DNA from 2 places in the Allobosea sp. CCNWLY174 genome. Region 2 is predicted to be linked to the other one. Evidence: predicted binding sites of a transcription regulator. Region 2 holds the regulator's gene; the other holds the start of a gene.
The links. The regulator PhoB, encoded in region 2, activates phosphate uptake and scavenging genes when phosphate is short. The targets are predictions, from matches to a motif close to TGTCATNNANCTGTCAT.

Region 1 (5,675 bases), on a different contig from region 2:
TCCTGCAGCCCGGCCGGCGGCCCGTCATAGATGACGAGGCCCTTGGACATACCGATCATCCGCAGCGCGTAACGTCGCGCCAGCGCGACGTTGTGGATGTTGACCAGCACCGGGATATTGCGCTCGCGCCCGACCTTGGCGAGCAGCTCCATGATCTCGACCGAGGTCTTGGGATCGAGCGACGAGGTCGGCTCGTCGGCGAGGATCAGGTCCGGCTCCTGCATCACCGCGCGGGCGATGCCGACGCGCTGGCGCTGGCCGCCGGAGAGCTGGTCGGCGCGGCGGGTGGCGAAATCGCCGAGCCCGACGGATTCCAGCAGCGCGAAGGCGCGGGCGATGTCTGCTTCAGGGAAGCGCCGCGTCCAGGCGCGCCAGACCGGGACATAGCCGAGGCGGCCGCAGAGCACGTTCTCGATCACCGTCAGCCGCTCGACCAGGTTGTATTCCTGGAAGACCATGCCGAGGCGTCGGCGCGCCGCCCTGAGAGGCTCGCCCTGCAGCTTCGCCAGATCGATCCCGCCGAGCATGATCGAGCCGGAGGTCGGGTCGACCAGACGGTTGATGCAGCGGATCAGCGTCGACTTGCCGGTGCCGGACGGGCCGATGATCGCGACGATGCCGGGCTCGGAGACGCTGAGCGAGATGTCGCGCAGGACCGGCTGGCCTTTGCGGTACTCCTTGACGAGGTTGCGGATGACGAGCGCCCGGCCATGGCCGGGCGCCTCTGCGACGGGAAGGGCGCTCATGAGCTGCGAAAGGCTTTCGGTCAGGGCTTGGCCGGCGCGGGCTGCTGCGCCTTCTTGGCGGCGGCCTCGGCCTCGCGCTTGGCTTCGGCGTCGTAGGCCGACTTGTTGTAGGGCGTGCCCGACTTCTCGGCGACATCGCGCACGATCGCCCAGTCCTTCTGGTAGGTGATCGGCAGGAAGCGGTCGTCGCCGTTGAACTCCTTGGTCATTTCCGGGGTGAAGCGGAAGGAGAAGAAGCAGTCGGTCAGCTTCTTGGCGAGCTCGGGCTTGAGATCGTGCGCATAGGCGAAGGACGAGGTCGGGAAGATCGCGCTGCGATAGATCTCGCGGGTGTCGTCCTTCTTGATCGTGCCGCGCACGATCATACGCTCATAGACGTCGCCGGCGACGGCGCCCATGTCGTAGTCGCCCGAGACCACGCCGAGGATCGACTTGTCGTGGCCGCCCGACATCAGCGGCTTGTAGTCCTTGTCGGCCTCCAGCCCGTGCTCGGGGAAGAGCACGCGCGGGGCGAGGTTGCCTGAGTTGGACGAGGGCGAGGTGTGGGCGACCTTCTTGTCCTTGAGGTCCGACAGCTTCTGGTAGGGGCTGGAGGCCTTGACCACGGCGACGAGATTATAGCCCCGCACGCCGGCCGCCGAGCCCTTGGCGGCAAACGGGATCGCGCCGGCGAGGTTGACGGCGAAGCCGGTCGGCCCGGTCGAGAATCCGGCGAAATGCAGGCGGCCCGAGCGCATCGCCTCGATCTCTGCCGAGTTCGACTGGACGGGGTAGTAGACGATGCGCTTGCCGGTGCAGGCCGCGAGATGGTCGGTCAGCGGCTTGAAGATGTTGGCGTAGACGGCGGGGTCCTCGACCGGCGTATAGGCCCAGACGAGCGCAGACGGGTCCTTCAGCTTCGACGGATCGGTCGGCACGTCGGCGACCAGGTCCTTGTTGGCGTCGCAATACATCGTGTCGAGCTGGCCGCGATTGGGGCAGGCGTCCTGTGCCTGCGCCGCCCCAGCGAGCCCGAGGCCAACGAGCAGCGAGGTCGTGGCGGTCAGGCAAGTCAGCATCTTGGTCATGGTCGGCGTCTCTCCCGGTCGATCTTGATTATGAGCTGGCTATAGTATGTGACACAAAACTGTCATATTCCAGCCGGGCGAAACGTCTCGACTTACGACTATAGTGGTCTTGTCCACCGCGACGGTCGGGCACTCACCAACCCTGACGATGCAGAGTCTTTCTTCTACAACCTTCCCGGACGATCTCGCGGCGTTGATGCCGCGCTATGACGGCTTCCTGCTCGACCAATGGGGCGTGTTGCATGACGGTATCCGGCCGTATTCGGGTGCCGTCGCCGCGCTGGAGATGCTGCGCCGGGCGAGCAAGCGCGTGATCATCCTCTCGAATTCCGGGCGCCGTGGCGCCGAGAATGCCACGCAGCTGGCGAAATTCGGCTTTGCAGGCGAGCTTTATGACGAGGTCGTCTCGGCCGGGGACGACGCCCGCGATGCATTAGCGGCGCGCGACGAACCATTCCATCGCGCGCTCGGCCGGCGCTGCCTGTTGCTGGCACGCGAGGGCGAGGCGCATCTGGCGCAAGGGCTCGGCCTCGACCTGGTCGATGACGTCGCCCTGGCCGACTTCATCCTTCTGATGACGATGGACCCGCCCCGGCAATCGGTCGCCGGCTGGATGAGCTTGCTCGAAGCGGCCAGCGCGCGGCGCCTGCCCATGGTCTGCGCCAATCCGGACCTGCATCGCGCTAGCCCCGATGGCGGCCTGCAGGAGGCGCCGGGCCTCGTCGCGCGCGCCTATGAGCAACTCGGCGGTATCGTGCGCTATCACGGCAAGCCTGAGCCGCGCATCTATCGCACCTGCCTGGCGAAGCTCGGGCTCGACCGCGGGCGCGTCGTGGCGATCGGCGATTCGCTGGAGCACGACATCGCCGGTGCGCAAGGCGCCGGCATCGACAGTGTCTTCATCGGCGGCGGCATCCATCGCGGCGAGATCGTTTGGGATGGCGCGGCGATGAATCCGGCGAGCTGTCTTGCGCTCTTCGCTCGTGCGGGGCGAAGCCCGACCTATGCGCTGCCGCTGCTTGGCTGACGCTTTGGCTCAACGCCCGGTCAGGAAGAAGCCTGACAGGAAATAGGCCAGTGCCGAGATCAGGCCCGCCGCCGGCATGGTGACGATCCAGGCGAAGACGATGCCGCGGGCGACGCCCCAGCGCACCGCCGTGACCCGCCGCGCGGCGCCGACGCCGATGATCGCACCGGTGATGGTGTGCGTGGTCGAGACGGGGACGCCGAGATAGGTCGCCATGAACAGGGTGATCGCGCCGCCGGTCTCGGCGCAGAAGCCCTGCTGCGGCGAGAGACGGGTGATCTTCGAGCCCATGGTGTGGACGATGCGCCAGCCGCCGCAGAGCGTGCCGAGCGCCATCGCCGCCTGGCAGGAGATCACGACCCAGAACGGCACCGAGAAGGTGTCGCCCATCATGCCGTGCGAGAACAGCAGTACGGCGATGATGCCCATCGTCTTCTGCGCATCGTTGGCGCCGTGCCCGAGCGAGTAGAGCGAGGCCGAGACGAATTGCAGCAGGCGGAAGGTCGAATCGACCTTGATGGGCGCCACTCGCAGGAAGGTCCAGGAGACGATCAGCACCAGGAGCAGCGCAAGCGCGAAGCCGATCGCCGGCGACATGAAGATCGCGAGGAAGGTCTTGCCGAGCCCCCACCAGACGATCGACGACAAGCCGACCTTCGACAGGCCGGCGCCGACCAGCCCGCCGATCAGCGCATGCGAGGAACTCGACGGGATGCCGGCGATCCAGGTCACCACGTTCCAGACGATCGCGCCGGTCAGCGCGCCGAAGACCACCCGGTCGTCGACGATCGTCGCCTGGATGATGCCGGAGCCGACCGTCTGGGCGACATGCAGGCCGAAGAACAGGAAGGCGATGAAGTTGAAGAAGGCGGCCCAGAACACCGCCCATTGCGGCGCCAGCACCCTCGTCGAGACGATTGTCGCGATCGAGTTGGCGGCGTCGTGCAGGCCGTTCAGGAAATCGAACAGCAGCGCGACGGCGATCAGGAAGATGAGGGCAGGGGCGAGGCTGGCGATGTCCACGGCGCGGTGCGCCTTTCAGAGGTGTTCGAGCACGATGCGGCTGACGCGCTTGGCGACGTCCTCGAAACGGTCGACCACCTTTTCGAGGTGGTCGTAGATCTCGGCGCCGACGATGAAGCCCATGGCGTCGCTGCCGCGATGGGCCTTGAACAGCTCCTTCAGGCCCTGGTCGTAGAGCCGGTCGGAGTGCTCCTCGATCGCGCCGATCTCCTTGGCGAGCGCCCCGATGCCGACGGCGTGCTTCTTGATGTCGCGCAGCATCGGCAGGAGTTCGCCGACCTTGTGCGAGGCGGTGACGATGGTCTTGCCGAGTTCCTGCATGCTCGGCTCGAAGCGCTCGACCTCGAAGAGCTGGATCGCCTTGGCCGTCTTCTGCATCTGGTCGATGGCGTCGTCCATCGAGCCGATCAGTTCCTCGATGTCGCCGCGGTCGAAGGGCGTGATGAAGGTGCGACCGACCTCGAGCATGACCTCGCCGGCGATCGTATCGGCGCGGTTCTCCTCGGCGAAGATCTCGGCGCAGCCGGCCGCGATCGCTGTCGTTCCGCTAAGGACGCCGTCCAGAGCTGCCGCGCCGGCCTGCAGCGTCTGCGCATGACGCTCGAACAGCACGAAGAACTTGTCTTCCTTCGGCAACAGCTTTTGGAACCAGCCCAGCATCGGAACGGCCTCTCGCCAACTTAGTCTGCCCGCGGCAAAGAGCGGGATGACATGCCTGCGCCTTTTGTGACAGTTTTGCGACAACGGCAATCCGGATTCCCGCTTTGCCACCGTTGGCCTCGACGCCGGCGGACACGGAAAACGATAGGGAGGATCAGAATGTTCACTCGCAGGATCGCGCTCGTCTCGGCGCTCGGACTGGCCCTGGCAGCCTCTGCCGTTCACGCGCAGGCGCCGGCGGGCAAGGTCACGGTGGTGACCTCGTTCTCGAAGGACGTCACGGACCCGATCAAGAAGGCCTTCGAGAAGGCCGTGCCGGGCGTCACGCTCGAAGTCCAGAACCGCAACACCAATGCCGGCGTGAAATATGTCGAGGAGACCAAGGCCAACAACCAGGTCGACCTGTTCTGGGCCTCGGCGCCCGACGCGTTCGAGGTTCTGAAGGGCAAGCAGCTGCTGACCGCCTACAAGCCTAAGGCGTCCGGCATCCCCGAGAAGATCGGCTCCTATCCGATCAACGATCCCGCCGGCTTCTATTTCGGCTTCGCGGCGTCCGGCTACGGCATCATGTGGAACGAGCGCTACGCCAAGGCCAACAAGCTGCCCGAGCCCAAGGATTGGCAGGATCTCGCCAAGCCGGCCTTCTACGGCCACGTCTCGATCGCCTCGCCCGCACGCTCGGGCACGACGCATCTGACCGTCGAGACCATCCTGCAGGGCGAGGGCTGGGACAAGGGCTGGCGGACGCTCAAGGAGATGTCCGGCAATTTCCATTCGATCACCGAACGTTCCTTCGGCGTGCCGGAGGCGGTCAACTCCGGGCAGGTCGGCGTCGGCATCGTCATCGACTTCTTCGCCTTCTCGGCGCAGGCCTCCGGCTTCCCGGTCAAGTTCGTCTACCCGACCGTGACCACCGTCGTGCCGGCCAATGTCGGCATCATCGCCAATCCGCCGAACAAGGCGGCGGCCGAGGCCTTCATCGAGTTCCTGCTCTCGCCCACCGGGCAGGAGGTGCTGCTCGAGCCCGGCATCCGCCGCCTGCCGGTCAATCCGGCGGTCTATGCCAAGGCCGGCGCCGACTATCCCAACCCCTTCACCGATCCGCGCTTCCAGAAGATGATCGGCTTCGACGTCGACAAGTCGGAAGCCCGC
Region 2 (6,218 bases):
CCCGGCTCGACCATCGCCTCGCGTATCGCCAACGAGTTCAACGAGGCGATTGGCCTGCAGCTCAATGCGCTGATCGCGCTCGGCTGCATCCTGTTCTTCGTTACCTTCGTCGTCCTGGTGATCGCGCGCATCCTGGTCGCGCGGGTCAAATCCTTCTGAGCGAACGGAAAGACCATGAGCCTCGCCACGCCCTCAACCGCTCGCGCGCTGCCCCCTGCAACCTGGGGCCGGGTACGCCAGTCGCGCCGGGTCGCCGACCGCGCGATGAAGATCATCGCGACAGGCTTCACATTGCTTGCGATCTCGGTGCTGTTCTGGATCCTCGGCATGCTGGTCGTGAAGGGCCTTGGCGGGCTCTCCGCCGCGACCTTCACCGAGACCATGCCAGGCCCGGGTTCAGAGGGCGGCGGCCTCGCCAACGCCATCGTCGGCTCGCTGGTGCTGACCTTCCTCGGCATCGCAGTGGCGACGCCGATCGGCGTGCTCGCCGGCACCTATCTGGCCGAATACGGCAAAGGCTCGAAGCTCGCCGACCTGATCCGCTTCATCAACGACATCCTGCTCTCGGCGCCGTCGATCCTGATCGGCCTGTTCGTCTACGTCATCCTGGTCGAGCCGCTCGGGGGCTATTCCGGCTGGGCCGGCGGCGTCGCGCTCGGCATCATCGCGATCCCGGTGATCGTGCGCACCACCGAGGACATGCTGCGCCTGGTGCCCGGCCCGTTGCGCGAGGCCGGCTCGGCGCTTGGCGCGCCGCCCTCGGTCGTGATCACCTCGATCACCTGGCGTGCCGCCAAGTCCGGCATGGTCACCGGCATCCTCCTGGCCCTCGCCCGTATCGCCGGCGAGACCGCGCCGCTGATCTTCACCGCGCTCAACAACAGCTTCTGGTTCTCGCCGACGCTGCTCGGCGGCGTCTCCAACCTGCCGGTGACGATCTACCAGTTCGCGTCGGCCCCTTACGAGAACTGGCAGCAGCTCGCTTGGGCGGGATCGCTGATCATCACCGTCTCAATCCTCGTGCTTTCCCTCATCGCCCGGCGCATCGTGCGCGGCGGCAAGTGAATAGCGTCCGATCGGAAGGACCATGCAGATGCTTTCGACCCTCGAACTGAGCCCGCAGACGCTGGATGCCGAAGCGCCCGTCCGCATCGCCGTGAAGAACCTCGATTTCTACTACGGCGAGCACAAGGCGCTGAAGAACATCAACCTCGACTTCCGCGACCGGCACGTCACGGCGCTGATCGGCCCCTCGGGCTGCGGCAAGTCGACCCTGCTGCGCATCTTCAACCGGATCTACTCGCTCTATCCCGAGCAGAAGGCGACCGGCGAGATCCTGCTCGACGGCCGCAACATCATCTCGAACGACATCGACGTGAACGAATTGCGCTCGCGCATCGGCATGGTCTTCCAGAAGCCGACGCCGTTCCCGATGTCGATCTACGACAATGTCGCCTTTGGCATCCGTCTCTACGAGAAGCCGCCGAAGTCGGAGCTCGATGACCGTGTCGAGGGCGCCTTGCGCCGCGCCGCGCTTTGGGACGAGGTCAAGGACAAGCTGAAGAGCTCCGGCATGGGCCTTTCGGGCGGCCAGCAGCAGCGCCTCTGCATCGCCCGCACCATCGCCCAGAAGCCCGAGGTCATCCTGTTCGACGAGCCGACCTCGGCGCTCGACCCGATCTCGACCGGCAAGATCGAGGACCTGCTCGAGCAGCTCAAGACCGACTTCACCATCGTCATCGTCACCCACAACATGCAGCAGGCGGCGCGCATCTCGCAGTATACCGCCTTCATGTATCTGGGCGAGGTGATCGAGTTCGACGCGACCAACACGATCTTCATGAACCCGCACAAGAAGCAGACGCAGGACTACGTCACCGGCCGCTTCGGCTGACGTTCTGAAAGCGCCGGCCAGACTCGAAGGATACGCCCGATGTCGGATCAACATATCGTCCGCTCCTACGATGCCGATCTCGAGGGCCTGCGCCGCAGCCTCGCCGAGATGGGCGGCATGTCCGAGCGCATGCTCGGCGACTCCACCGTGGCTCTGGTGCGCCGCGACACCGCGCTCGCCCAGAAAATCATCAGCGCCGACCAGCGCCTCGACAATCTCCAGCGCGAGGTCGAGGAAAAGGCGGTGCTGACCATCGCTCGCCGCCAGCCGCTGGCGAACGACCTGCGCGAGCTGATCTCGGCAATCCGCATCGCCGCCGACATCGAGCGCGTCGGCGACCTCGCCAAGAACATCGCCAAGCGCGCCGTCGCGATCTCCGGCCAGTTCTCGCCGCCGCATCGCGCCGTCGTCGGCCTCGAGCATATGAGCCGCCTGGTCCAGGCCCAGCTCAAGGACGTGCTCGACGCCTATGCCGCCAGCAACGAGCAGAAGGCGATGGATGTCTGGCGCCGCGACGACGAGATCGACGCGCTCTACACCTCGCTGTTCCGCGAGCTCCTGACCTATATGATGGAGGACCCGCGCAACATCACCTTCTGCACGCATCTGCTGTTCTGCGCCAAGAACGTCGAGCGCATCGGCGACCATACCACCAACATCGCCGAGACCATCCACTATCTCGTCACCGGCCAGTCGATCGACGAGACCCGGCCGAAGCTCGACACCACCAACATCCTCGTCGACCTGCCGGCGGCCAATGGCTGAACCGGCGGGCGCTTGAACGGACGCTGACATGCCCGCACGCATCCTGATCGTCGAGGACGAGGAGCCGCTCACCTTGCTGCTGCGCTACAATCTCGAGGCCGAGGGCTTCGAGGTCGACAGCGTGGCGCGCGGCGACGACGCCGAACTGCACCTGCGCGACCATACGCCCGACCTCGTCCTGCTCGACTGGATGCTGCCCGGCCTCTCCGGCATCGAGCTCTGCCGGCGCCTGCGTACCCGGCGCGACACCGAGCGCGTGCCGATCATCATGCTGACCGCCCGCGGCGAGGAGACAGAGCGGGTCCGCGGCCTTGCCACCGGCGCCGACGACTATGTCGTCAAGCCGTTCTCGCTGCCCGAACTGATCGCCCGCATCCAGGCGCTGCTGCGCCGCGCCAAGCCCGGCCATGTCGCCGGTCTGCTCGCTGCCGGCGATCTCGAGCTCGACCGCACCACCCGGCGCGTCCGCCGCGCCGGCGCCGAATTGCATCTCGGCCCGACCGAGTTCCGCCTGCTCGAATTCCTGATGCAGGCCCCGGGCCGGGTCTATTCCCGGGCGCAACTGCTCGACGCCGTCTGGGGTCGCGACGTCTATATCGACGAACGCACCGTCGACGTTCATGTCGGGCGCCTGCGCAAGGCGATCACGCCGGCCAATGCCAAGGACCCGCTGCGCACGGTGCGCGGCGCCGGCTACGCCTTCGACGAGACGTTTGCCCGCAGTTGAGCGCTTTTGTCAGCGCGGCGCGGCGATGATCACCGCTGCGCCGGCAAGGCAGAGCGCGGCGCCTGCCAGGTCGTAGCGATCTGGTAGCACCTTCTCGACCAGCGCCATCCAGGCCAGCGACGCCACGATATAGACGCCGCCATAGGCGGCGAAGGTGCGCCCGGCGGCTGGACTGTCGAGCAGGGCCAGCAACCAGGCGAAAGCCGCGAGCGATACCAGGCCCGGCAGCAGCAACCAGACCGGCTTGCCGAGCTTGAGCCAGGCCCAGAAGGCGAAGCAGCCGGCGATCTCCGCCAGCGCCGCGGCGGCATAGGTCGCGAAGGTCGCCATGGCGCTCTCCCGTGGTTCGCCCATGAAAAAGCCGGCCACGAGGGCCGGCTTTTCCGATTTTGGATGGTTACGCCGCCTCAGGCGCGGACGGGCTTGCGCTCGCGGCGCCGGTCGGCCGCCGGCTGGTAGGCGATCCGGGCATGATAGGCGCAATAGGGCATGCCGGTCGCGCTGCGGCCGCCGCAGAAGCGGAACTCCGGCGTGGTCGGGTCGCCCATCGGCCAGCGGCACATATACTCGCGCAGATCCATGATCGTGACCCGCTCGGAGAACGGCACGACCACGTCCTCGGCCGGCGCCGGAGCGCGCTCGACCTGTGCTTCGGTCGCGATTTCGGGTGCGAACTGCGGTGCCAGCGCGGTGTTGCCGCGGGTCAGCCCGGCGCCACCGTTCTGATGGCCGGCGGGATGGCTCGGCGGGCGGGCCGCCGGCTTGCGCGGGCGCGGCGTGGCCGAACCGGGGCTCTTGGCCCGGCCGGACAGGCCGAGACGGTGAACCTTCCCGATGACGGCGTTCCGCGTGACGCTGCCGAGCTCGGCGGCGATCTGGCTCGCGCTCAGGCCGTCATTCCAGAGCTTCTTGAGCAGTTCGACGCGTTCGTCGGTCCAGGCTCCGGCTTCGGTCATGGGGTTGCACCTGTCTTCGTCATGCTTCGCCAGCGGGCCGGCGAGGCATAGGGAGAGATCATGGCGGAATCCGATACCGGCAGCGTCCGTCACAAAACGGAAGCCGTTACGCCCGGAACTGACGATACAGGAGACGCCGCACGAGATGTCGTATCTGACGAAGAGGACCATACAAGATGGCCTGACTCGGCCACAAGAGTCGCCGAATCGTAATTCGGCTTTTCCCCAGCCAATCGCCGCAGACGGCCGGACAGTGAGTCTATTCGGCAACGCTGCCGCGAGAGCCGGATCCGATCAGGGTGGCATACCCTGATCGGTGAATCCGTCTCCCACTTTTGGAATGGAGACCGTTTTGCCCCAACGGCTTGCGGGAGAAGCCGTTGGGGACGGGCTCCAAGTCAGCCGGAATTGACAGGGCCGGGCCGGTTTTGCATAGTCGTGCGACGCAGCCGCCCCCAAGGGCGGCGCTTATGTTTTTGAGCGATCGGGATTTTCCTTTGATGCGGCTTGACGCGCGACGAGACGGCGGGAGCGGCCAGCGACGATAATGTCGCCGGCGGGTCGCATCGTGCCGGCATCATGCCGCCTTGCGTCCCATCCTGCCGTTCCCGGCCTGAGATTCCGCGCTATTTTCCCGTCTCGCCGCAAGGATTTTGCTCCATGAGCACCGCTTCCGCTTCTTCCGTTCTCCTGCCGACCTATGCCCGGGCCCCGATCGCGCTCGAGCGTGGCGAGGGCGCCTGGGCGATCACCGCCGACGGCACCCGCTATCTCGATTTCGGCGCCGGCATCGCCGTCAATTCGCTGGGGCACGCCCATCCGCATCTGGTCGAGGCGCTGACCGCCCAGGCGCAGCGGATCTGGCACACGTCCAATCTCTACACCATGCCCGAGGGCGAGAAGCTCGCCCGCCGGCTCTGCGAGGCGACCTTCGCCGAACGCGTCTTCTTCACCAATTCGGGCGCCGAGGCGAACGAGTGCGCCATCAAGATGGCGCGCAAGTACCACGCCGCGAAAGGCCATCCGGAGCGCTTCCGGGTCGTCACCTTCGAGGGCGCCTTCCATGGCCGCACGCTCGCGACCATTGCCGCCGGCGGCCAGCAGAAATACATCGACGGCTTCGGCCCGAAGGTCGATGGCTTCGATCAGGTGCCGTTCGACGACGAGGCGGCGCTGAAGGCCGCGATCGGCCCGGAGACCGCCGCGCTTATGATCGAGCCGATCCAGGGCGAAGGTGGCCTGCGCTCGGTGCCGATGCGTGTCCTCAAGCAGCTGCGCGAGCTCTGTGACGAGCACGGGCTGATGCTGATCTTCGACGAGATCCAGACGGGCGTCGGCCGCACCGGCAAGTTCTTCGCCTATGAGCATTCCGGTGTCGCTCCCGACATCATGTCGATCGCCAAGGGCATCGGCGGTGGCTTCCCGATGGGTGCCTGCCTCGCCACCGAAGAGGCCGCCTCCGGCATGACGCTCGGCACCCACGGCACCACCTTCGGCGGCAATCCGCTCGCCATGGCGGTCGGCAACGCCGTGCTCGACGTCATCCTGGCGCCGGGCTTCCTCGACCATGTCCAGAAGACGGCCTTGCGCCTGCGCCAGTCGCTGGCCCAGCTCAAGGATCAGCATCCCCAGGTGATCGAGGAGATCCGCGGCGAGGGGCTGATGCTCGGCCTCAAGCTCAAGACCCCGAACACCGATTTCGTCGCGCAGGCGCGGGCCGCCGGCCTGCTCGTGGTCGCGGCCGGCGACAATGTCGTGCGCCTGCTGCCGCCGCTGATCATCGGCGAGAGCGAGGTGGCCGAGGCGGTGGCGCGGCTGGACAAGGCGGCTGGCGCGGTCGAGGCGGAGCTCGCCCGGCCGGCAGCGGAGTGAGCAT

Region 1: V7S63_RS03390 (DUF47 domain-containing protein) is a predicted target of PhoB. The motif match lies at 4,590-4,606, and genes of this name have one in related genera.

The regions. Positions count from the first base shown of each region.
Region 1 covers NZ_JBBBBQ010000001.1:709,109-714,783, reverse strand. The annotation lists gene phnC (phosphonate ABC transporter ATP-binding protein) at 1-746, opposite strand, end outside; gene phnD (phosphate/phosphite/phosphonate ABC transporter substrate-binding protein) at 767-1,813, opposite strand; gene V7S63_RS03400 (TIGR01459 family HAD-type hydrolase) at 1,962-2,840, shown strand; gene V7S63_RS03395 (inorganic phosphate transporter) at 2,850-3,857, opposite strand; gene V7S63_RS03390 (DUF47 domain-containing protein) at 3,879-4,523, opposite strand; gene V7S63_RS03385 (ABC transporter substrate-binding protein) at 4,683-5,675, shown strand, end outside.
Region 2 covers NZ_JBBBBQ010000010.1:145,123-151,340, forward strand. The annotation lists gene pstC (phosphate ABC transporter permease subunit PstC) at 1-159, shown strand, start outside; gene pstA (phosphate ABC transporter permease PstA) at 175-1,065, shown strand; gene pstB (phosphate ABC transporter ATP-binding protein PstB) at 1,088-1,894, shown strand; gene phoU (phosphate signaling complex protein PhoU) at 1,934-2,659, shown strand; gene phoB (phosphate regulon transcriptional regulator PhoB) at 2,688-3,386, shown strand; gene V7S63_RS24035 (YnfA family protein) at 3,396-3,716, opposite strand; gene V7S63_RS24040 (GcrA family cell cycle regulator) at 3,794-4,342, opposite strand; gene V7S63_RS24045 (aspartate aminotransferase family protein) at 5,003-6,214, shown strand.